DNA from 3 places in the Mesorhizobium sp. B263B2A genome. Region 3 is predicted to be linked to each of the others. Evidence: riboswitches for the same ligand, from Rfam matches in the RefSeq annotation. Region 3 holds a riboswitch; each other region holds the start of a gene.
What was found. A riboswitch is a leader RNA that binds a small molecule or an ion and turns the genes downstream of it on or off. The one in region 3 is predicted to bind cobalamin.
Positions count from the first base shown of each region.

Region 1 (7,721 bases), on a different contig from region 3:
CTCACGGCCGATGCCCGAAAGCGGATTGTCCGGAACCAGCCCCCAAAGGCGACATCATGGGAATCCTGCCGCCGATGTTGGCGGATGTCCCCGCGTGCCGGATAGAAGGGAAATGACAACCAGCCTCGCACGTCACCCCAAACCCTTCGTCGACCGCTCCAGCGCATCCACCACCAAATCACAAAACTTTGCGTGATCCAGCGTCATCGCCACGCTGTGCAGGGGCCTTGTTTGTTTTGGGGTCGCCTGCCGGAGAATGGCAGCTTCGCGCGCCGTTTTCGGTGCGCAGGCTCAAGCTGCAGGGGCGATGATGGCAGGAACAATATCCGTGTTCTGAGCCACCTTGATGCGCCATCCCGACCGCCCTTCTTGGACGATCAGAAGCAATATGCCCTTCCTGATCCCGACCGGGGTTCCGTCCGGAGCAGATGCTCCCGTTAGGGTCCAACTGTAGTGAATGGAAGCAAGCCCCTGAGCCAATTCCACAACCGACGAGACATCGCCTTCCAGGCGGCTATCCCGAAACATGGTGTCATGAGTGGCTCGGTGCGCTGCTTCGATTTCGGACCGGTTCTTCCACCAGACACCTACGACGTTGACGAAATTAGCATCGGAAGCGAACAGAGATGCGAACTCATCCATGTCGTGCCGGTTCCAAGCGTTCGCAAAAGCGGCAGCGACATGCTCGGGCTTGCCGTTCGTCACGCTCATGACCCCACGCCTCCTGAATACTTCCGCTAACCATACAGGGGCCGGCAGCCGATGCGACCACTGCAAAAGTCAAATTTCAACTGAAACGCGGCATCGGATGCGGGATGCTGCTCGGCTTTCTCGGTGGTGAAAACGGTCGGGTCGATCATGGCCGCCACGCAGCACGCTGAGCGGCAGGTTCCGCAATGGACTGACGGCCACAGGCCTTCTACCACTTGACCCGCAAACCGAGCGAACCCGTCAGTGCATGGCTGTCACCGAAGTTCTCCAACCCCGTGCGGGCGACAGCTTCGCCAAAGACGGAGAACTTGTCGTCGGCCCAGTTGATCGTGCCGCCGATGCCGAGACCGCCCCATAGCCGCTCGTTTCGGCTTGAGAGGGTACTGCCGGCCAGGTCGACCGACGAGCCGTCCTCGAAATCGTAATAAAGGTTGGCGATCGTGTAGACATTCGTGTGCCCGGTCCGGCCGCTGCGGTCCTGCCACTGTGACTGGTGGTCCAGCGACAGGCCGAGACGGCCAAGCAGGCTGTCGTTGCTGCCGGGAGCAACTCTTGCGCCGAAGGCGTCGGTGAACGCGTCGAGGTCGACGGACGACCAGGCAAGCTGCGCTTGCGGCGTCAGCGACCAGCTCGGGTCGAGCATGATACGCTTGCCCGCTTCGACGCCGAGTGCGTAGCCGACGCCGTTGTTACCATCGACCAGCCGCTGTCCGGCGGTCGCCGAGTCGAGATCGCTGTCATACCAGATCACCTGCGCCTGGCTGTCGAGGTAGAACCCTTCCGCGCCGTACCAGGTCAGCGAGCCTGAAACGCCGGTGCCGGTGCTGTCGATCGACCCGCCGCCGAATAGCGACGAGACATCGGCTGATACGGTGCCGTACTGGAAAGCGACACCGCCGATGAGCTGACCGGCGGCGGTGTCGGAAAGGAGCATGTCTGCGCCAGTCTGAAGCTTCCAGGTCGAAGTGTCGTAAGTCGTCCCGGTTGTGGAGTTTTCCGGATCGTAGGAGCCGCTGGTGCCCTCGATCCTGCCCCACAGGCCGATGCCTGCCTCGGCCCTCACATCGTCGGAAACCCCGTCGGCGCCTTGCGCTTCCACGGTCCACGACCGGTTGCCGAGTCGCTGCTGGAGCGTGCCTAGCTGGTTGAACGTCTGCAGCGCACCCGCATAGGCCTCGTACAGCGGTGCGCCGGCCTGATAGAGCGGCGTTCCGGGTCCACCGCCATCGATCAGGGCGGAACGCAGATACCAGTCGCCGTCGCCGGGTGTGCTCGTGCCGCCCTGGTAGAGCCGGTAGGCATAGGCGCCGCCGACCACCGCCTGATCGCCTTCGAAGGTGTAGTTGCCCTTTAGCGAGAAGCTGCCATTCGAGACGCCGCCGACATCGACGATCTTGATGCCTTCGACCGTCTGCGCCCCGCCGCCGCCGAGATTGACGACCTGGAGCGTGCCCGTGCCTGACGTACCCCCGGCGATAACCATCATGTTGGTTTGTGAGTTGTCTGCACCCAGGGCGGTGCCGATGAGAATATTGCCCCCATTGCCGACATAGTCGCCGCTGACGGTCAGCTTGCTTCCAAGACTGCCGGCAATGCCCACCGTTCCGGCGTTGGTCAGCCCTGCGGTCGTCTGCGAGGTGCCGGCGAGATCGAGCGTCGCGCCCGAGGCGACCGAGAACTGCGAAGCGGAACTGAACGCGTTGGCCGCGCCCGCGGCGAGCGTGCCGCCATTGACCAAAGTGGCGCCGGCGAAAGCCGAGTTGTCCGAGGTCAGAACCACTGTTCCCAAGCCGTCCTTGACGAAATTTCCGGCGCCCGAGAGCGCGCCGGCATAGCTCGCATTGGCGGTCTGGTCGAAGGTGAACGAGGCGCCGGCGCCGATCGAGACATCGCCGCCGAAGCGCTCGGCCGCCGCGACGAGGCCGCCTTGGTCGATGGTCCAGTCCAGCAGCGACGTGCCTGAAAGGGTCAGCGTGCCGGCACCATCCTTCACCATCGCGCCGGTGCCGGAGATATCGCCGGCAAAGCTGGCGTCCATCGACTGGTCGAAGACGACCGTGCCGGCATTGCCGATGTCGCCCCGGATCGAGGCTGCATTGCCGACAAGCGTGCCGGCATTGACGATGTTGCCGCCCGTGTAGCTGTTGGATAAGTTGATGACATTGAGGGTACCCAAGCCGTGCTTGACCAGCGTGCCGGCGCCGGTCACCTGCCCGGTAAGGTCCAGTTGCGTGCCTCCGGCCGTTTCAAAGCCGCCATTGCCATTGAGCTGGACATTGCGGGCAGTGGAAAAGCTGGCGGTCGTGCGCAACGTGCCGCCGCCGAAACTGAGATTGCCCGAAGTCGCGCCGAGATTGCCGTCGGCGGCCACTTGAAGTGTCCCGGCGTTGATCACCGTGCCGCCGCTATAGGTGTTGGCGCCGGTCAGGATCGTCGTTCCGCTGCCGATCTGGCTGACCGAGCCAGTGCCGCTGATAACGCCGCCATAGGTCAGCGCATCGCTGCGGTTGAAGGCGAGCATGCCGGCGTTGGTGACGTCGCCGATGATCGAGCCGCTGGTGCCACCATTTCCCAGTTGCAGCGTGCCTTGCTGGATATCCCAGTTGGTGGTCGCCGTGTTGTCGGCCGTCAGTGCCCAGGTGCCGCTGCCGGTCTTCTCGAAAATATCGAAGTTGCGATACTGCCCGGCGGCGCCAATCGAACCATCCAGGACAGAGAAGCCGGTTCCGTTGAGCCGGAGGCGGTCGGTGGTCGCCGTGGCGTTCGCCACCACATTGCCGAAAATCTGCGAGCCGTCCTGGAGCTCGAGGTTGATTACGCCCGTCGTCGGCGTGACGCTCGAAATCCAGCCGATTGCGTTAGCGCCGGCACCGGCCCGGATCACGCCGCTGTTGACAATATCGAGTGAGACGGTAGCGCCGTTGGCTGCGATAGCGCCCCCACCCGGGCCACCGCTTTCGATGGTGCCGGTGTTGATGATCTGACCGGCGCCATTTCGAACGTAGACGCCAATGCCGCCGTTGCCGCTCGTAGCCGGCCCACCGCGGATGGTGCCGTGATTGGTCAAGCTCGCGACAGCGCCCGGGCCGCCGAAATCGACGCCCGAACCGCCGGATCCTGAAGGCCCGGTTCCGCCTTGAACCAAGCCCATATTGATCACCGCGGCCCCAGTCCGGATCTGCAGGCCCGCTGATGAAGTGCCGCCATCCGAGCCCTTGAACGTGCCCATCAGCGTCCGCACGGCGCCAGCGCCGGAAATTGCGACGCCGCTGCCCGGTGCGCCAAAGAGGGTGAAACCTTGCGTGTCGATCGTCAGCGGCTTAGTCGACGTCGGAAGGCTGGTGGACGACACGGTGAAGCTGCCGGTCAACGTGATCGTCGCGTTAGGATCAGGATCGGCATTCGCGGCGGTAATCGCGGCGCGAAGCGAGCCATCGCTGTTGGCGACGTAGTTGCCCGCGATCGCCTGGCGCGGCGCCACCCCGGCAACGACCAGCACTGCCAGGGAAGCCCCCGCCAAAAACCGGCCGCGCGCTGCAGTCAAAACCCCGCCGCGCGCGTGAACCCGTCCCACCATGCCTTCGCCCCTAATTCCAGATGCCCGAACGCAGCATGAATGCTACCGCCCGGCAATCCATCTATAGTCCAGAGGACTACCAAAACGCTAAGAATGTTGTGCAACTGCAACTATATAGCGGTGAGGACAAAATTTATATTTGTAGTATCTAAATTAGCCCATAAAACTATACAGGGGGGCGGGCCTGCGGTGGCATTGATCGAGGGATCGCTTGGCCGGCCCTCTCTGCCGGCAGACGTCTCGGCTTTCCAGACAATAGGGGTTGACATTATCCGCAAATGTCGCTTCACACGTAATGTTATTACATTAATAAATAGCATCGCAAAAACCGTTGCGGTGCGATCGATGGAAATCTACGGTGGGTGCGTGATGGTCCCCGCGCCGAAAGGCAAGGGGTGAAAAGGGAACACGGTGAGATCCCCGGAAAGGGGTCGAGACCGTGGCTGCCCCCGCAACTGTAAGCGGTGAGCAAGATCCGAAATGCCACTGGCCGGCAAGGCTGGGAAGGCAGGATCGAGCCGAGACCCGCGAGCCAGGAGACCTGCCATTACGGAGTTGACCGGACGGGGTGTGCCGGGAGGAGACGTGGACGTCGGTCTTGTCGGCCGGCTCGCCAACATCCTTCCGTCGCCAGTTTTGGAAAGTGACGGAAAGTTGGACGGCGCCATCGATCCCATTCATCTCATTCACCGCATCATCGTGTGCACGCTTTGCCGCGACGTCCCGAGTGGGATCAGGTCGGGCGAAAGCTTGTACATCCTGCGCTCCCGGCTCTCGGCCCCTGCGGTGGCGCAAGGCTTCACGGTCGAGGGCGTCGAGTGCATGGCGGGCTGCGCGCGGCCGCTGACGGTGGCCTTCCAGGCGCCGGGCAAGGCCGCTTATCTGTTCGGGTCGATCGATGCGCAAGCCGATGCCGGCGATCTCGCGCAGTTCGCCAGCCTCTATGCCTCGCTCGCCGACGGCTGGTGCAACTCCGGGCAACGTCCGCCGCGACTGGCCGGCAAGACCGTGGCCCGCATCCCGGGCACGCCTGCGGAGGGAAACCGATGACGCCGCTTCTCGAAGCGCGCGATCTGGGCGCGACGGCGAACGGCCGGGACCTGGTCCTGTCGGTCAGCCTGTCGGTGGCATCGGGCGATCGGCTCGCCATCATCGGCCCCAACGGCGCCGGCAAGACCACGCTGCTGCGCATGCTGTCGGGCATGCTCAGGCCCAGTTCCGGGGAGGTGAAGCTTGGCGGCCGGCGCCTGGACAGGATTTCGGCCGCCGAGCGCGCGCTGCACATCGCCGTCGTCGGCCAGACCGACCAGCCGGATCCGCGGCTCGCGGTAATCGACTATGTCGAACTTGGCCGCGTCCCGCATGCCGGCTTGAGGCGCAGGAGCGAGGAACGCGACATCGTCGTTGACGCGCTGCGCCGGACCGGCCTGTTGCCGCTGCTTGGCCGCACCATCGGCTCGCTGTCGGGCGGCGAGCGCCAACGCTCCCAGCTTGCCCGCGCCGTCGCACAGCAACCGAAGGTGTTGTTCCTCGACGAGCCGACCAACCATCTCGATCCGCGCGCCCGTGGCGAATTGCTCGAACTCGTCGCCGGCTTCGGCATGACGGTGATCGCGGTGCTGCACGATCTGGCGTTGGTGGCACCCTTCGCCACCAGGGTCGCGGTGATGAACGAAGCCCGGCTGCATGCGCTGGCGGCACCGCGCGAAGCACTCACCCAACAGCTGATCCGCGAGATCTTCGGCGTCGATGTGTTTCGCCTGCGCCATCCGACCGAAGACCGGGAACTGACGGTGTTCGACGTTCCGAACCGCGCCGCGCCGTCTTCCTGATCGAAGACCATTCCTCATCCGACACTGTTCAGCCAAGGAGCAAAATCCGTGAAACGTCTCGCTATGTCGCTCTTCTTCTCGCTGCTGGCCTCGACGGCCTTCGCCTTTCCCGTCACCGTCGACAGCTGCGGCAAGCCGCTGACCTTCGACGCGCCGCCCAAGCGCGCCGTCATCCAGGATCTCAACATGGCCGAGATGGCCTTCGCGCTGAAGCTGCAGCCGTCGATCGTCGGCCTGACCGGCATCACCGGATGGTACAAGGTCGGTCCCGAATTCAAGGCCGAGCAGGGCTCCATCCCGGAACTGGCGCCAAAATACCCGACGCTCGAAAACCTGGTCGCCGCCGAGCCCGATTTCTTTTTTGCCGGCTGGTACTACGGCATGAAGCCGGGTGGCGAGGTGACGCCCGACACGCTGGCTCCGCACGGCATCAAGACGCTTGTGCTGACCGAAAGCTGCGTCCATCTCGACAAGAGCAGGTCCGCCGCCTCGATGGACCTGCTCTATGGCGACGTCGAAAAGCTGGGCAAGATCTTCGGCAAGGAAGCCGACGCGGAAAAGCTCGTCTCCGGCTGGAAGGCACAACTGGCCGATATCACCGCGAAAGTCGGCAGCGCCAAGGGAACGCGGGTGTTCCTCTACGATTCCGGCGAGGACAAGCCGTTCACCGCCGGGAAATTCGCCATCCCCAGCGCCATGATCACGGCGGCCGGCGGCGACAACATCATGGCCGACATGGACACCAGCTGGGGCAACACGGACTGGGAAACGGTGGCGTCGCGCAACCCGCAATTCCTCATCCTGCTCGACTACCAGGATGGCGGCGGCTACAGGAAGCTGCTCGATTTCCTTAAAGAACACCCGGCGATGAAGGAGACGGACGCGGTCAAAAACGAGCGCTTCGTGGCGCTGCGCTATGCCGAACTGACGCCCGGACCGGCAAACATCGAGGCGATCGGCAAGATCGCCAGGGCGATGCATCCGGAAGCGTTCTGATGCATCTTGCGCTTACGCATAAATCCGGCGCGCTTTCGGGGCACAAGGCATTCACGCTGGCCATGGCGGCGGGCGCGGTGGCGATGGCGGCCCTGGTGCTGCTGTCGATCGCCTATGGGTCGACGCTGATACCGATGAGGGATGTCATTGCCGCACTTGGCCATGCCATCGGGCTGGAGGAACATTCGGTATCGGGCCCGATCGGCAAGATCGTCGTCGATCTCAGGTTGCCGCGTACGATCCTGGCGATCTGTGTCGGCGGGGGCCTGGGCATCGTCGGTGCGCTTTTGCAGACGGTGACTCGCAACGATCTAGCCGATCCTTTCCTGTTCGGCCTGTCGTCGGGAGCCGCGGCAGGCGCGGTTTCCGTCATCACCGTCTTTGGCGACAGTTTCGGCACCTGGACCTTGCCGGTCGCGGCTTTCACCGGCGGCATACTGGCGGCCTGCATCGTCCTGCTGCTGGTCACGCGGGTGCGGGGGCAAGGCCCGGAACGGCTGATCCTCGCCGGCCTTGCCGTCTCCTTCATGTTCACGGCATTGACCAACTATTTGGTCTTTGCCGGAGACCAGCGCGCGGCCCATTCGGTGCTGTTCTGGACGATG
Region 1 is NZ_JAIUIU010000015.1:46,465-54,185, forward strand. Features, by position in the region: gene LB568_RS22000 (SgcJ/EcaC family oxidoreductase) at 292-711, opposite strand; gene LB568_RS22005 (autotransporter outer membrane beta-barrel domain-containing protein) at 920-4,288, opposite strand; cobalamin riboswitch at 4,642-4,852, shown strand; gene LB568_RS22010 (DUF1636 family protein) at 4,874-5,338, shown strand; gene LB568_RS22015 (ABC transporter ATP-binding protein) at 5,335-6,120, shown strand; gene LB568_RS22020 (ABC transporter substrate-binding protein) at 6,169-7,116, shown strand; gene LB568_RS22025 (FecCD family ABC transporter permease) at 7,116-7,721, shown strand, end outside.
Region 1: another riboswitch for cobalamin. It lies ahead of LB568_RS22010 (DUF1636 family protein); the one in region 3 lies ahead of LB568_RS18685 (CbtB domain-containing protein).

Region 2 (7,721 bases), on a different contig from region 3:
GCTGCAGCGGCGCCTTGAGGTTGAGCGCGCCGACGACGATGCCCAGCGCGAACGATCCCAGTGCGTAGACACCGATGACGAGGCTCGCGGCACCCGGCTGGCCGAGTTCCTTGGTGATCGCCACCGTGCTCACTTCCGTTGTCGCAAACGTCGCGCCGATGAAGATCAGGGCGAAGGTGATGATCCGCACCGGCCGCAGGCGGATAGCCGAGCCGTTCGAGCCATGGTCCACCGGTCGCACTTTCGGCTCGGTCGACCGCTGCAGGATGAAGGCCATCGATCCGACGGCGAGAAACAAGGTGCTCGCCAGCATGCCGGCCTCGGGGAACAGGCCGGCACTGAGGCCCACCGACAGCGACGCTCCGGCGATATAGACCAGTTCGTCCGCCGCCGATTCGAAGGCGAAGGCGGTGTTCATCTGAGGCCGGCCCCGGAAAATCTCGGTCCAGCGCGCCCGTACCATTGCCGGCATGCTGGGCATGGCTGCCGCCAGCAGCGCGGACACGAACAGCGTCCACATAGGCCAGTCCTGATTGGCCGCTGCAATCAGCATGAGGAAAGCAAGCACGGAGATGATGGTGGTGGGCAGGACAATTGGGGTCTGGCCAAAGCGGTCCACCAGCCTTGATATTTGCGGCGCCAGGAAAGCGTTGGCCAGCGCGAATGTCGCCGAAACGGCGCCCGCCAGCCAGTACTCGCCGTGTGTCTGCGACAGCATCGCCACGATGCCGATCGGAGCCATGGCGATCGGCAAGCGCGCCATGAAGCCGGCAATTGCAAAGCCCTTGGCGCCAGGGGCGCGAAAGATTTCCGAATAGGGGTTCTGCATGATGCTGTTCCTCGACAAAGGACAATTCGACAATTACATACGACGCGTATGAGTGTTAGATAGACCATACGCCGCGTATGTCAATTGGCATACGAGACGTATGTAAATAGGGCCAGCCGGAATGCACAAACCACGCAAGGAGATGATCGCGCAGACGCGCGCCAAGCTGATCGCCGCGGCCCGCCAGGCCTTCGGCACCATCGGCTACGCCGAGGCGTCCATGGATGATTTCACCGCCTCGGCCGGGCTGACGCGCGGCGCTCTCTATCATCACTTCGGAGACAAGAAGGGGTTGCTGGAGGCGGTCATCGCCGAAATCGACGCAGAGATGGCGGCACGGGTGAATGAGGTCGCATCGAGAGCGCCGAACCGCTGGCAACACTTCGTCGACGAGTGCACAACCTATATCGAAATGGCGCTGGAGCCGGAAATCCAGCGTATCATGTTCCGCGACGGTCCGGCCGTGCTGGGCGATCCGGCACAATGGTCGAATGCCAATGCCTGCGTCGGCTCAATGACCGATCATCTTGCCGCGCTGCAGGGGGAGGGGGTGGTCGTCCCGAGCGTCGACCCCGAGACCGCCGCACGGCTGATCAACGGCGCCAGCAGCCAGGCGGCGCAGCGGATCGCCAATTCGAACGATCCCGAAGCGACATCGAGGAAGGTGGTGGCGGCGTTCAAGCAACTGCTCGAAGGCCTGCTCAGGAAACCGGGTTCGCAGCCGAACTGAAATCCCGTCCGCGGTCCGGCGACCCACCCACGATTGACAATCTTCGGGCTGAGCGCATCCTTCCAGCCATCTCTGAGGGGATTCGGGGCATGTGGGATTTCGATATCGGCAGGTCGGTGTCCATCATGATGCGGACCTGGCCCTTCATTGTCTTTCGCATGATCGTCTATTTCGGCATCACGCTGGCCTACATCATGGCGACCGGCACCGGCGCCTCGGTCGGCTATGGCGTCGGCCATATCTCCACAGATCCCGACGGGCCGATGTCCTTTGCCCTATGGGGCAGCGTGGTCGGCTTCGGCATCGTCTCGATCGCCGTCTACTGGATCCGCGAATACATCCTCTATGTCGTCAAGGCCGGCCATATCGCCGTCATGGTCCATCTGATCGACGGTCAGGACGTCCCCGGCGGCCAGGACCAGATCGCCTATGCCAGGCAAGTCGTGACCGAGCGGTTCGCCGAGGCCAACATCCTTTTCGTCGTCGACCAATTGGTCAAGGGCGGCATCCGCGCCATCACCGGCCTGCTTGGCGGCATTGCCGCCTTCCTGCCGATTCCGGGCCTGAGCGGCCTGGTCTCCTTCATCAACACGGTGATCCGCCTATCGCTGACCTATGTCGACGAGATCATCCTCGGCTACAATATCCGCATCAATTCGTCCTCGCCCTTCGAGACAGCGCGCCAAGGCGTGGTGCTCTACGCCCAGAACGGCAAGACCATGGTCAAGAACGCCGTCTGGCTGGCAGTCATCATGTGGGGCGTCTCTTTCGTCATCTTCTTGGCTATGCTGGCTCCTGCCGCCGCAATTCTCTTCATCATGCCGGGGCAACTGGCTGGTTGGGCCTTCGTGCTCGCCATCGTCTTTGCCTGGGCGTTCAAGGCGGCTTTCATCGAGCCCTTCGCCATCGCTTGCCTGATGCAGGTCTATTTCAAGACCATTGAGGGCCAGGTGCCCGATCCCGCCTGGGACGCTCGGCTCTCCGAGGCATCGTCGAAATTCAGGGAACTCAAGGACAAGGCGCTGGCCTCCTTCGGCGGCTCGCGCTGGGATACGGCGGGCGCGACACGCTGATCGGCCGGGCTTGCCGGCGCGGCATTGACGGCGTTGAGGCGTGCCACCGTCGATTTGAGCCGCACCTCGCCCTGACCGCAAAAAGTCTCGCTCATGATCAGTTCGGGCAGCGGCAGGCGTCGGCCCCAGCCATGCGTTTCGAGGTCCGGTTTGGACGCGAATTCGGAGACCCGGCCGACGCAGAGATAGGCGACCGGCGTCACGTGATCGGGAATGGACAATAGGCCCTTCAGCGCTTGCGCCTCGATGATGCTGACCCAGCCGACGCCAACGCCTTCGGCACGCGCGGCCAGCCAGAAATTCTGCACCGCGCAGACCGTGCTGTAGAGGTCCATTTCCGGATTGTGCCAGCGTCCCAGCGGCGAACCCTTCGACCGCTGCCGGTCGCAGGTGATGCAGATGTTGAGCGCGCTTTCGCAGATGCCTTCCAGCTTGAGCTTGCGGTAGAGCGCCTGCCTTTCCTGTTCGATGGCCGGAAGTTCCTGTTCGCGCGCGGCGAGGAACAGGTCGCGCACTTCCGCGCGCCGTGCGGCATCGCGGATGACGATGAAGTTCCACGGCTGCATGAAGCCGACCGACGGCGCGTGGTGGGCGGCAAGCAGCAGCCGCGCCAGCACCTCGTCGTCGAGCGCGTCGGGCAGGAAATGGCTGCGCACGTCACGCCGCGTGAACATGGCGCGGTAGACCGCGTCTCGCGCCATCTGGTCAAATCCGTCGCTACCAGGAGCGGTCATGTGTTCCGGCATCGCTTGTCCCTTGCGATTGCTATCGATGCCAGCCGCCTGACCATGCGGATGACGATGTCTGCCAGGCCGGTCTTCTGGCTTGGGATCAACCCGCGTCCGATGCCTTCCCGTCATCGACAGTGGCATTTACCGGCGCGGTCCCCCTCACAGCGTTGGGCACGCCACGGAATTCAACCGTGTTCCCGATTCTCCCGCTTGCGGCGGGCACCAGGCAGTGCCGGCGACCTTACGCCGAACCGCCCGGGGCGCCAATCCCCGCAGCGACGCCAATGGGCGCAGGCGTGATTTTCCCCAGCGATCGAGCCGCGATGCATGGCCATCGCGGCGCCGGGGCACTAGATAGGGAGCATGGCCACTCGTCTCTACACGCATCCGATCTTCCTCGAACACATCACGCCGCCTGGCCACCCCGAGCGGCCGGACCGCTTGCGCGCCATCGAGCGGGTGCTCGACGACGAGGCCTTCGCCGCACTCGATCGTGTCAAGGCGCCGGAAGGTGACGAGGCCACCATCCTCTACGCGCATCCCGCCGATTTCGTCGCCCGCGTGCGCGCCGCCATCCCTGACCAAGGCATCGCCCGCATCGATGCCGACACCACCGCCAGCCCGAAGAGCTGGCAAGCGGCGATCGCGGCGATCGGCGCCGCCAATGCGGCCGTCGACGATGTCTTTGAGGGCCGCGCCGATAATGTGTTCGTCGCAGCGCGGCCCCCTGGCCACCATGCCGAAAAAACCACGGCCATGGGCTTCTGCCTCTTCAACACGGCGGCCATCGCCGCGCGTTATGCGCAGAAGAAGCATGGCGTCGAACGCGTCGCGGTCGTCGACTGGGACGTGCATCACGGCAACGGCACGCAGGACATTTTCTGGGACGATCCTTCGGTGCTCTATTGCTCCACGCATCAGATGCCGCTCTACCCCGGCACCGGCGCGAAGGACGAGACCGGCGCCGGCAACATCGTCAACGCGCCGCTTGCGCCGCAGACCGGCAGTGAGGTATTTCGCGACGCCTTCCTGTCGCGCGTGCTGCCGGCGCTCGACAATTTCGCGCCGGATTTGATCATCATTTCCGCGGGCTTCGATGCGCACCACCGCGACCCGCTGGCCGAGATCAACCTGACCGAGGACGATTTCGATTGGGCGACCGGCCAGCTGATGCAGCGCGCCGCGCGCCACAGCCGCAACCGGCTCGTCAGCCTGCTCGAGGGCGGCTACGATCTGCAGGGATTGGCATTTTCGGTCGCCGCCCATGTCGGGCGACTGATGAAAGGATGAATGATGGCTGGTGAGACCAACGAAGACGTCAAGGCGATGAGCTTCGAACAGGCACTCGACGCGCTGGAGAAGATCGTCGATGATCTGGAGCGCGGCGACGTACCGCTCGACCAGTCGATCAAGATCTATGAGCGCGGCGAGGCGTTGAAGGTGCATTGCGACCGGCTGCTGAAGGCCGCCGAGGACAAGGTCGAGAAGATCAGGCTGTCGCGCGACGGCAAGCCAGTCGGGACGGAGCCGCTCGACGCGGACTAGAGCAATTCCAGGAAAAGTGTGAGACGGTTTTCCGTCCGGAATTGCGTTAAAACAAAGAGATAGGGTGAACCGCTCTTGGAGCGCGGTCTCACCGGTTTTTGGACACGATCATGACTGAGGATAGAGTTCGTCCCGATTGAAACGGCTCCAGGACAAGAGGAGATACGGAAGCGATGTGCAGAAACATCAAGACCCTGTTCAATTTTGATCCGCCGGCAACCAACGACGAAGTCCGCGACGCGGCACTTCAGTTCGTCCGCAAGCTGAGCGGGACGACGCGGCCCTCGAAGCAGAACCAGCATGCGTTCGACCATGCGGTCGAAGCCATAGCGGCATCGGCGCGCGAGCTTCTCGATTCGCTCGAAACCAACCAGCATCCGCGCAATCGCGAAGAGGTTGCGGCCAAACTGCGGGCAAAGGCGGCGATCCGCTTCGCCTGATGTGGCCAAGGCGGTCCTTGGCCGCTGACAAGGAGAGTTCATGAGCTTCTTCCCAGGGAAAGACCCTGAAGCCGGCGACGCCTTTGCCAGCGACCAGATCGAGCTGATGGTCATCCCGAACGCCAAGGACATTGGCGGCTTTGAAGTACGCCGCGCCTTGCCGACCGCCAAGCGGCGGCTGGTTGGTCCGTTCATCTTCTTCGACCGCATGGGTCCCGCCATCCTGCGCGCCGGCCAGGCGCTCGACGTCCGTCCGCATCCGCATATCGGCCTGTCGACGGTGACCTATCTGTTCGACGGCAAGATCCGGCATCGCGATTCCCTCGGCACCGAAATGGTGATCCAGCCCGGCGACGTGAACCTTATGACCGCCGGCCGCGGCATCGTGCACTCCGAGCGCACGCCGGAAGAACTGCGCGGCGCGCCGATGTCGATCTCTGGCCTGCAGACATGGCTGGCGCTGCCCGACGACAAGGAAGAGGTGGCGCCGGTGTTCGAGAACACCGCTGTCTTGCGGCTTCCCGACATCGACGCCGAAGGTGTCAGCGGCCGCATTGTCATCGGCGACTTCCAGGGACTGCGCTCCCCGGTGCGGACCGACTCCGAGACGCTCTACGCCGATCTCAGGCTAGCGCCGGGCGCCAGCGTGAAAATCCCGGCCGATGCGGAAGAACGCGCCGTCTATACGCTTGAAGGCGAGGTCTCGATTTCAGGCGACGTCTTCCCGGCCGAACGGCTGCTGGTGTTCCGGCCCGGTGACGAGATCATCGTATCGTCCCAAACCGGTGCGCATTTCATGCTGTTCGGCGGCGCCTCGCTCGGTTCTAAGCGGTATATCTGGTGGAATTTCGTTTCGTCGTCCAAGGAGCGCATCGAACAGGCCAAGCAGGAATGGAAGACGGGCCGCTTCGATATCGTTCCAGGAGATGAGGAAGAGTTTATTCCGTTGCCGGAAGGCTGAAGAGGATCGGCGAGGGGCCTGATTGATCCGCGTCGCTGACACGCATTTACTTTCGCCGGCCGGCGGCCTATCCCGCCGTTGAACAGAAAGTCCGAGCACCCGTGAACGCAACGCCGCAGACGCCGCTTCTCGACAAGGTCCGCATTCCGGCGGATCTGCGCGCGCTTGCCGAGAGCGAGCTGCCTCAGCTTGCGTCCGAGCTTCGCCTCGAACTGATCGACGCCGTGTCTCGCACCGGCGGCCACCTGGGTGCCGGCCTCGGCGTGGTCGAACTGACGGTGGCGCTGCACTATGTCTTCGACACGCCGGATGACCGGCTGATCTGGGATGTCGGCCACCAGGCCTATCCGCACAAGATCCTGACCGGCCGCCGCGACCGTATCCGCACACTGCGCCAGGAAGGCGGCCTGTCCGGCTTCACCCGCCGCGCCGAGAGCGAATACGATCCCTTCGGCGCCGCCCACTCCTCGACATCGATATCGGCTGGCCTCGGCATGGCCGCCGCGCGCGACCTCTCCGGCGGCCGCAACAATGTCATCGCCGTCATCGGCGACGGCGCCATGTCGGCCGGCATGGCCTATGAGGCGATGAACAATGCCGGCGCGCTCGATGCCAGGCTCATCGTCATCCTCAACGACAACGACATGTCGATCGCCCCGCCGACCGGCGCCATGAGCGCCTATCTGGCGCGGCTTGCCTCGGGCAAGGCCTATGCCGGCCTGCGCGACTTCGGCAAGAAGCTGACCTCCTACCTTGGCAAGCGCGCCGACCGCGCGATCACACGGGCGGTCGAACATGCGCGCGGCTACGTCACCGGCGGCACGCTGTTCGAGGAGCTCGGCTTCTATCACATCGGCCCGATCGACGGGCACAATCTGGAGCATCTGATCCCGGTCCTGAAGAACGTCCGCGACAATGGCGAAGGCCCGGTGCTGATCCATGTCGTCACCCAGAAGGGCAAGGGCTATGCGCCGGCCGAAGCCGCCGCCGACAAATATCACGGCGTCAACAAGTTCGACGTCATCACCGGCACGCAGGCCAAGGCGCCGGCCAACGCGCCGGCCTACACCAAGGTGTTCGCCGAAAGCCTGATCCAGGAGGCCCGCGAGGACGACCGCATCGTCGCCGTCACCGCCGCCATGCCGGGCGGCACCGGCCTCGACCTGTTCGGCGAGGCGTTCCCGGCCAGGACCTTCGATGTCGGCATTGCCGAGCAGCATGCGGTCACCTTCGCGGCCGGCCTCGCCACCGAAGGCTACAAGCCGTTCGCGGCGATCTATTCGACCTTCCTGCAGCGCGCCTACGACCAGGTCGTCCACGACGTCGCGATCCAGAAATTGCCGGTGCGTTTCCCCATCGACCGCGCCGGCTTCGTCGGCGCCGACGGCGCCACCCATTGCGGCGCTTTCGAC
Region 2 is NZ_JAIUIU010000001.1:667,244-674,964, reverse strand. Features, by position in the region: gene LB568_RS03260 (MFS transporter) at 1-829, opposite strand, end outside; gene LB568_RS03255 (TetR/AcrR family transcriptional regulator) at 951-1,559, shown strand; gene LB568_RS03250 (hypothetical protein) at 1,649-2,632, shown strand; partial or broken gene bluB (5,6-dimethylbenzimidazole synthase) at 2,719-3,378, opposite strand; cobalamin riboswitch at 3,425-3,605, opposite strand; gene LB568_RS03240 (histone deacetylase family protein) at 3,727-4,653, shown strand; gene LB568_RS03235 (exodeoxyribonuclease VII small subunit) at 4,657-4,908, shown strand; gene LB568_RS03230 (DUF2277 domain-containing protein) at 5,082-5,348, shown strand; gene LB568_RS03225 (pirin family protein) at 5,389-6,309, shown strand; gene dxs (1-deoxy-D-xylulose-5-phosphate synthase) at 6,411-7,721, shown strand, end outside.
Region 2: another riboswitch for cobalamin. It lies ahead of bluB (5,6-dimethylbenzimidazole synthase); the one in region 3 lies ahead of LB568_RS18685 (CbtB domain-containing protein).

Region 3 (7,721 bases):
GCCCGGCGAGGTCGGGCAACTCAAGCTGATGATCAAGCGGATCGAGGAAAAGCGCGAGGATCTCCGGCAAAAGCGCCGCGATCTCGAGGAGACGCTGGCCGAACTCGACCAGGCCGAGGAGTCCTGTGTGGAGCGGCTGGTGGAACTTGGGGTCAATACCTGAGGGGCCAGATTCTATCGCGCGTTTGAGCGACAAACGTTCGTGATTGGCCGGAGCGTTTCGAACTTCGTCATCCTCGGGTCTGCGCTGCGTCGCTGCGCTCCTTGCTCCGCCCGTGGATGACGACGGGATAGGCGTTCGGCCAATCGCCGAGGTATGCCGCCCCATCGGCCAAGAGCTGTCAAAATCTGTGCGCCGCGGAATACAGGCCCCGGCTCAAATCCAGCGTCGCACTCTCTTTGCGTAATCCCGGTATTTCTTGCCGAACTTCGCGGCCAGCACCTTTTCCTCGCCCTCGATGGCGACCTTCTGCGTGGCGAAAGCCGCGATGAACGCCATCGGCAGAAACCAGACGATGCCTGTGACGAAGGCGACGCCGATCAACAGCAGCGTGTTGGCCAGATACATCGGGTTGCGGGTGATGCCGAAGGGGCCTGACGTGACGAGATGGTCGGGCACCGCATTGGGATTGAGCGTCGTCTTGGCCCGGACCATCGTGCGGATCGCGGTGAACCAGAGTGCCGCGACGCCGAACAGCGCCACCCAGCCGGCGGCGAACAGGATGTCGCCCAGGAGGTCGCCGATCCAGGGCAGGGGATAGAGCATGCCGAGGATGATGCTGATGGCGATGGCGGCGGTGTAGATCACCGGCGGCCACGGTATCCCCCCTGGCTTCGGTTGGCTGTCGGTCATTGCTGTCCCCCCTCGGTCATCTTGTCGTCGGTCTGGGCCGTGCAGGTGCCGGCCAGATCGCCCAGATGTGCCTGCCATTGCGCAGTCTGATCGTTGTTGTAGAGCCGATCAAGCGAGGATTCACCCTCCAGCGTGTCGAGCATGCAGCTACAATAGCTCGAACAGAACTTGGCGTCGCGCGACTGTTCGCACGAGATCTGGCAGGTTTTCAGGAAATTCACCTGAGGGGTTTCGACCTTGGCTGGCATCACCTGCGAGAACAGCCAGACGCAACCGATCAGCAGCGGCTGGTGGATCAGGTAGAAGGCGAGGCTGTGTCGGCCGATGAAGACCAGCGGATTGGCCCAGCGGCCGGCCGCCAGGCTTGCCAGGCGCGCCCGTATGCCGGAAGCGGAGGCAAGTTTCGCGACACCGATGCCGACAAGCACCGCGCCGAACCATGGAAACAGCGGCACATAGTCGTTGGAACGAGGATTGATCGCCGACAGGCCTATCCACCACAGCCAGGGATGATCCAGGGCCTCGAAGCGCTGATAGACGGGCGCCGCGATAACCAGTGCCGCCACAAGCAGGGTCAGCAACGCCGGCAGGCGCAGGAAGGCGAGGCCGAGCAAGCTGGCGAGCGCGATCTCGTGCAGGATGCCGAAAAAGATGAAGCCGTCCGGCGTGGCGATGCGGGTGACGACCGAGATGGCCACCGCGGCGCCGGCAACCATGGCGAACCGCTTCCAGAAACCGTTCCAGCGGATTTGCCGGCCATGGGCGAGATACAGGCTGACGCCGACCAGGAACAGGAAGGTCGAAGCGATGCAGCGGGCGTAGATCTTCCACCAGCCGAAGGCGGTGAGGCCGGGGTCGGTGTAGCCGAAGAACTCCAGATCCCAGGTGAAGTGGTAGCTCGCCATGGCGAGCAGCGCGATGCCGCGCAGGATGTCTATGGCGACGATGCGCTTGGGCTGATCCTGGATGGGTGCGGTCGGCGTTTCAATGGTCATGGTCTCGCGATCTGATTCAGCCCCGCCTTGAGGACTATCACGGTTGGCCGGGACAGAAGAAGACCGGGTTCCTCGGCACGGCGCCGCGTGGGCGCAGGCCTCGTCGGATGCCGCTTTGGGCCAGCGCCGGAAAGGCTTTGACCAACCCGCTTTTCGCCACCTGCGCGTCGGTTTCCTCTTAATGGCCCGGAAACGACCAAGGCAGATTTCACCGGTGATTCTGCTTTGGGGAAGCAATGTCGACCCATGTGCGCCATCCGATCTGGCTCCCGGCCCTCAAGGCCGCGGACGCGCGCACCTTCGCCTCGCTCTATGCGGTCGAATCCTTCGCGCGCGCCACGGTGTCGAGCGTCATCCCGATCCAGGCCTACGAAATCCTCCACAACGAGCAGATGGTCTCGATCCTCTACACCATCGTGGCGCTGCTCGGCCTGTCGGTGACCTTGTTCATGCCGATGCTGATCCGCCGCTTTGCGCGGCGTTGGGTCTATACCGCAGGGGCTTGCCTGCTCGCCATCGGCTCGCTGTTCTTCGTCACCCACACGCTTGCCGGACAAGTAGCGGGGATGCTGTGCCGGGTGATGGGCGCCAGCGCGCTGTCGATCACGCTCAACCTCTACATCATGGACCACATCCGCAAGACCGACTTCATGCAGGCCGAATCGCTTCGCATGGCGTGGTCGATGTTTGCCTGGACCGGCGGGCCGACGCTCGGCATCTTCCTCTACGCGCATTTCGGCATCTGGGCCGCGCATGGTGCGGTGGCGGTGTTCGCAGTGGCCTTGCTGGCGCTGTTCTGGTTCTATCGGCTTGGTGACAACCAGTCGATCCAGCCGGGCAAGACACGACCGGTCAACCCACTCGCCAATATCGGCCGCTTCGTCGCGCAGCCGAGGCTGAGGCTGGCCTGGCTGATCGCTTTCGGACGCTCCTGCTTCTGGACGACCTTCTTCGTGTACGGCCCACTGTTCATGGTCATCACCGGGCAGGGCGATATCGCCGGCGGCCTGCTCGTCTCGGCCGGCAACGCGCTGTTGTTCATGGCCATCTTCTGGGGCAAGGCTGGAAAACGCTTTGGCGGCCGGCGCACCATGACGTTTGCCTATTTCGCCATGTCGGCGATGCTGCTGGCCGCGGGCACGGTGGGAGCGACCGCTCCGCTGGTGACCGGCGCTTTCCTGCTTGGCGGCGCGTTCTTCACCATCGCGCTCGATGCGCTGGGCTCGACGGCCTTCATGCGCTCGGTACGCTCCTACGAGCGCGCGCAGATGGCAGCCGTCTACCGCACCTATCTCGATTTTTCCGAGCTGACGCCGCCGCTGGTCTATTCCGTGGTGCTGATCTTCTTCGGGCTCGGCTCGGTGTTCGTCACGCTGAGCCTGCTGGCCGCGGTTTGCGGCTTCGTGACCTGGCGGTATCTGCCGAAGTCACTGTGACGGTCACGGCGAAAGCGCCGAGTGGCGCTCGCGCACCCAGTTGTGGAAGCGGTGCAGATCATATTCCTCGGGCATCAGCACGCCGGCTTTGTGGCGCATGGAGCGCAGGCCCTTCTGGTTGACCTCGCAGATCGCCGCGTCCTCCTCCAGCACCTGCGTGCCGAAGGCGACGATGTTGTCGATGTCGGCCGACGGGGCATCGAGCGCTTCGGGCGCGAACAGCCATTCCGCGACCAGCCCGGTCTGTTCGGGGCCGAGCGGCACCAGCCGCACGGTCCTGACATAGTCGACATGACCGACGATGAACATCGAGGGCATGCTGGTGGCGTAGGTCTGGCCGGCGGTGCGCTCGGCTGGCGTCAAGCCCGCGAAGACCGGTGCATGGGTCTTGCCGTCGCGCGACCAGGTTTCGGCGCCGGCGCGCAGGCCACCCGAAAATTCCGGCGCGTCATTGTCGGCGTGGCGCACCCATTCGGGGTCGTCATGCCGGCTCATCAGACCGCGGCCATAGATCGGCACCAGCCGCGACAGGTCCTTGTGAACGCCGGGGCAGTGCAGGCATTCGTTGAAGTTTTCCCAAAAAATCTTCCAGTTGCAGTTCATCACCTTGCGCAGCACATGGCCTGATACCAGCGTTTCCAGCGGCCAATTGCCGAGATCGCCGGAGGCGGGATCGAAGGAGGCCTGCGCCGAGCCGGCGGCGTCCTCCTGCAAATTCGCGTCCTCCTGCAAATTGACGAACACGAAGCCGCGCCATACCGACAGTGCGACGCGATAGAGCGGATGGTCGGCCTTGTCGAAGCCTTCGGGCAGCGATTTCGACGGCACGCGCACGAGGTCGCCGCGCAGCGAATACGACCAGGCGTGATAGGGGCAGGTGATGAGCCGCGCCTTCAGCCGGCCTTCGCTTTCCTGGCAAAGCTGCGAGCCGCGATGCCGGCAGGTGTTGTGGAAGGCGCGCAGTTCGCCGGTCTCGTCGCGCAGCACGACGATTTCCTGCGTGCCGACGCGGAAAGTGCGGAACGCCAGCGGTTGGGCAAGATCGGCCTCGCGGCCGACGAGCAGCCAGCTTCGATACCAGATCGCATCGAGGTCGCGCCGATAGCTCTCGCCGTCCCAATAGGCCGATGACGGCAACGTCGCTTCAGCCCGGGTCAGGCCGTTGTAGCGATCGCGCTCGCTGGCATTGGGCTGCAGGACTGGTGGCTGCAGGGCTGGAGGCTGCATGGCTGGCTTCCTGTGAAATGGCCAGCCGATACCCGGCCAGCATAATTGTCAATTGTGGTGCCGAGAACCGCCGATGTCGCCGGCATGGCGCAATCGCGCTGGTTGCCGGCGGAATTTGGTTTGCCGCGTGTCATGATTTTCCGTATAGTCCCGCTGTCGTCGGTTCCGTTTTGGAGCCAAGAGGGAATGCGGTGCGGGCTCAATCGTTGCCCAATGCCGTGGCTGCCCCCGCAACTGTGTGCGGTAGTCCTCTCCATATGCCACTGAAGATTTTTCTTCGGGAAGGTGGAGAAGGGCGCTTATCCGCGAGCCAGGAGACCTGCCGGCGACAGGAAACTGACTTCGATGCCCTCGGGTGGAGGGTGAAAGGACAAGACATGAATACCGCTTCCGTCTCCCTCGGCACCTCGGTCTCCTCGCAGTCGCGCTTCATGCAGCTCGCGCTCGCCGCGCTGCTCGGCATCTTCGTTGTCGGCTTTGTCGGCTTCTCGCATATCGATGCGGTCCACAATGCCGCCCACGACTATCGTCATTCGATGGCGTTTCCCTGCCACTGACGAGGATTTGACATCATGAACCTGTTTCGCAACGTCGTGTTCATCGCGGCGATCGCAGGGCTCGTGGCCGGCGTCGTTCTCGCCTGCATGCAGGCCTATGCCACCGTGCCGCTTATCCTCAAGGCCGAAGTCTACGAGCAGGCCGGTGGCGGCCACCATCATGACCATGCCGCACCCACTGCCGCGGATGCCAATGCCATGAGCACCGCCGCACCGGCGCCGGCAGAAACCGCTGCTCCGGCGGCGGAGGACGAAGGCTGGACGCCGGCCGATGGTTTCGAGCGTTTCGGCTTCAGCGTGCTTGCCAACATCGTCACCGGCATCGGCTTCGCGCTGGTCCTGGTCGCGGTCTCGGAATTCGCCGGCGGCATCGGCAATTGGCGCCAGGGCGTGTTCTGGGGCCTGGCAGGTTTTGCCGTGTTCACGCTGGCGCCTGGCCTCGGCCTGCCGCCGGAACTGCCGGCGATGCCGGCGGCCGAGTTGCTGCCGCGCCAGATTTGGTGGGTCTCGACGGTGGCGGCCACGGCGATCGGTCTTGGGCTGATCGCCTTCCGCAAATCGCTGCCGCTCGCGATCCTCGGCGTGGCTTTGATCGTCGCCCCGCATATTGTCGGCGCGCCGCAGCCCGACAGTTTCGAGACGCCGATCCCGGAAGGCCTGCATCATCAGTTCGTGGTGGCGGTGACCGTAACCAATCTGGTGTTCTGGCTGGTGCTCGGCGCGGTCGTCGGCGTGGTGCGCGGCCGCTTCACCGGCACCGCGACCAGCCTGCGCGACAGCTTTGCCTGATCAAGGCAAGCTGACTTTCATCATTGGCGGCGGGCGCTCCGGCAAGAGCGCGCCCCCCCCCCCCCCCCCCCCCCCCCCCCCCCCCACGCCGAAATCCTGGCGACGGCATTGCCCTCGCCATGGACCTATATCGCCACGGCTGAAGCCTATGACGACGAGATGCGTGAGCGCATCGCGCTGCACCGGACGCGGCGCGGCGAGGGCTGGTCGACCATCGATGCGCCGCTGGACCTCGCCGGCGCGCTCGAGGCCCTGCCGGACAATCAGCCGGTGCTTGTCGACTGCCTCACTCTGTGGCTGACCAATCACATGCTGGCCGAACACGATATCGAGCAGGAATGCCGGCGGCTGACTGACGTGCTGTTGCGACCGCGCGGGTCCTGGTTCGTGGTGTCCAACGAAGTCGGGCAAGGCATCGTGCCGGACAATGCCCTGGCACGTCGGTTCCGCGATGCCGCCGGCCGGCTCAACCAGCAGGTCGCGGCGATTTCCGATACGGTGCTTTTGATGGTGGCCGGGCTGCCGCTCAAGGTGAAGTGAGATGACCGACATCGACGACAAGAATGAAGAGCGCCACCGCGCCAAGATGGCCAAGCGCAAGGCGGTGCAGGACGCCGAGGTGGCAAGCAAGACGGTCGAGAAGGGCCTGCTGATCGTCAACACCGGACCTGGCAAGGGCAAGACCACGGCCGCTTTCGGCCTGGCGCTGCGGATGCTTGGCTATGGCAAGCGGGTCGGCGTCGTCCAGTTCATCAAGGGCAAATGGCACACCGGCGAGAAAGACGCTTTCGCCGCTTTCGGCGATCGTGTCGTCTGGCATGCGATGGGTGAAGGGTTCACCTGGGAGACACAGGATCTGAAGCGCGACATCGCCGCGGCCGAAGCTGCCTGGGCCAAGGCGCTGGAGTTGATCGCCGATCCGTCGATCAGCCTCGTCGTGCTCGACGAACTCAATATCGCGCTGCGCTACGACTATCTCGATCTCGGCAAGGTGGTTGCCGCGCTGAAAGCTCGTCGCGAGGGCCTGCATGTCGTCGTCACCGGCCGTAACGCCAAGCCGGCGCTTGTCGAAGAAGCCGACCTCGTCACCGAGATGGGCGTGACCAAGCACCATTTTTCGGCAGGTGTGAAGGCGCAGCAGGGGATCGAGTTCTGATGTTCCTTACCCTCCCCACAAGGGGGAGGGTGAGATCACGCCACAATTGCGATCGCCGCGACCGACCCGAACAGCCCGATCAGCAGATAATCGGCGACGCGGTAGAGTTTCAGCGCCCGCCTGATGTCGAGGCTGTCGGCTTCGCGGCGGCCGCCTTCTCCCATGAAGACATCGTCGACCAGCACGCCGCCATAGCTGCGCGGTCCCGCGAGTGCCAGACCAAGCGCGCCGGCCATAGCCGCTTCCGGCCAGCCGGCATTGGGCGAGCGGTGCTTTTTCGCATCGCGCCGCACTGCTTGCCAGGCATTGTTCGGATCGGCTTCCTTGACCAGGAAAGCCGCCAGCACGATCAGCAGAGCGGTCAGCCGCGACGCCGGCAAGTTGATCCAGTCGTCGAAGCGCGCCGCCGCCCAGCCGAAGGCTTCGTGGCGCGGGGTGCGGTGGCCAATCATCGAATCGGCGGTATTGGCGGCCTTGTAGGCGGCGCCGCCGGCGAGTCCGCCGACACCGGTCCAGAAGGCGGGGGCGACGATGCCATCGGAAAAATTCTCGGCCAGGCTCTCGATCGCCGCACGGCAGACACCGGCCCTGTCCAGCGTTTCCGGATCGCGGCCGACGATGCGCGAGACGGCGACGCGACCCATGGCGAGACCGCCTGAGTCCAGCGCATCGGCGACGGCTTCGACATGTTCGTAAAGGCTCTTCTGC
Region 3 is NZ_JAIUIU010000011.1:113,703-121,423, forward strand. Features, by position in the region: gene LB568_RS18660 (MerR family transcriptional regulator) at 1-163, shown strand, start outside; gene LB568_RS18665 (methyltransferase family protein) at 377-853, opposite strand; gene LB568_RS18670 (heparan-alpha-glucosaminide N-acetyltransferase) at 850-1,848, opposite strand; gene LB568_RS18675 (MFS transporter) at 2,085-3,284, shown strand; gene LB568_RS18680 (aromatic ring-hydroxylating oxygenase subunit alpha) at 3,288-4,511, opposite strand; cobalamin riboswitch at 4,655-4,853, shown strand; gene LB568_RS18685 (CbtB domain-containing protein) at 4,889-5,068, shown strand; gene LB568_RS18690 (CbtA family protein) at 5,084-5,857, shown strand; partial or broken gene cobU (bifunctional adenosylcobinamide kinase/adenosylcobinamide-phosphate guanylyltransferase) at 5,850-6,397, shown strand; gene cobO (cob(I)yrinic acid a,c-diamide adenosyltransferase) at 6,399-7,013, shown strand; gene cbiB (adenosylcobinamide-phosphate synthase CbiB) at 7,049-7,721, opposite strand, start outside.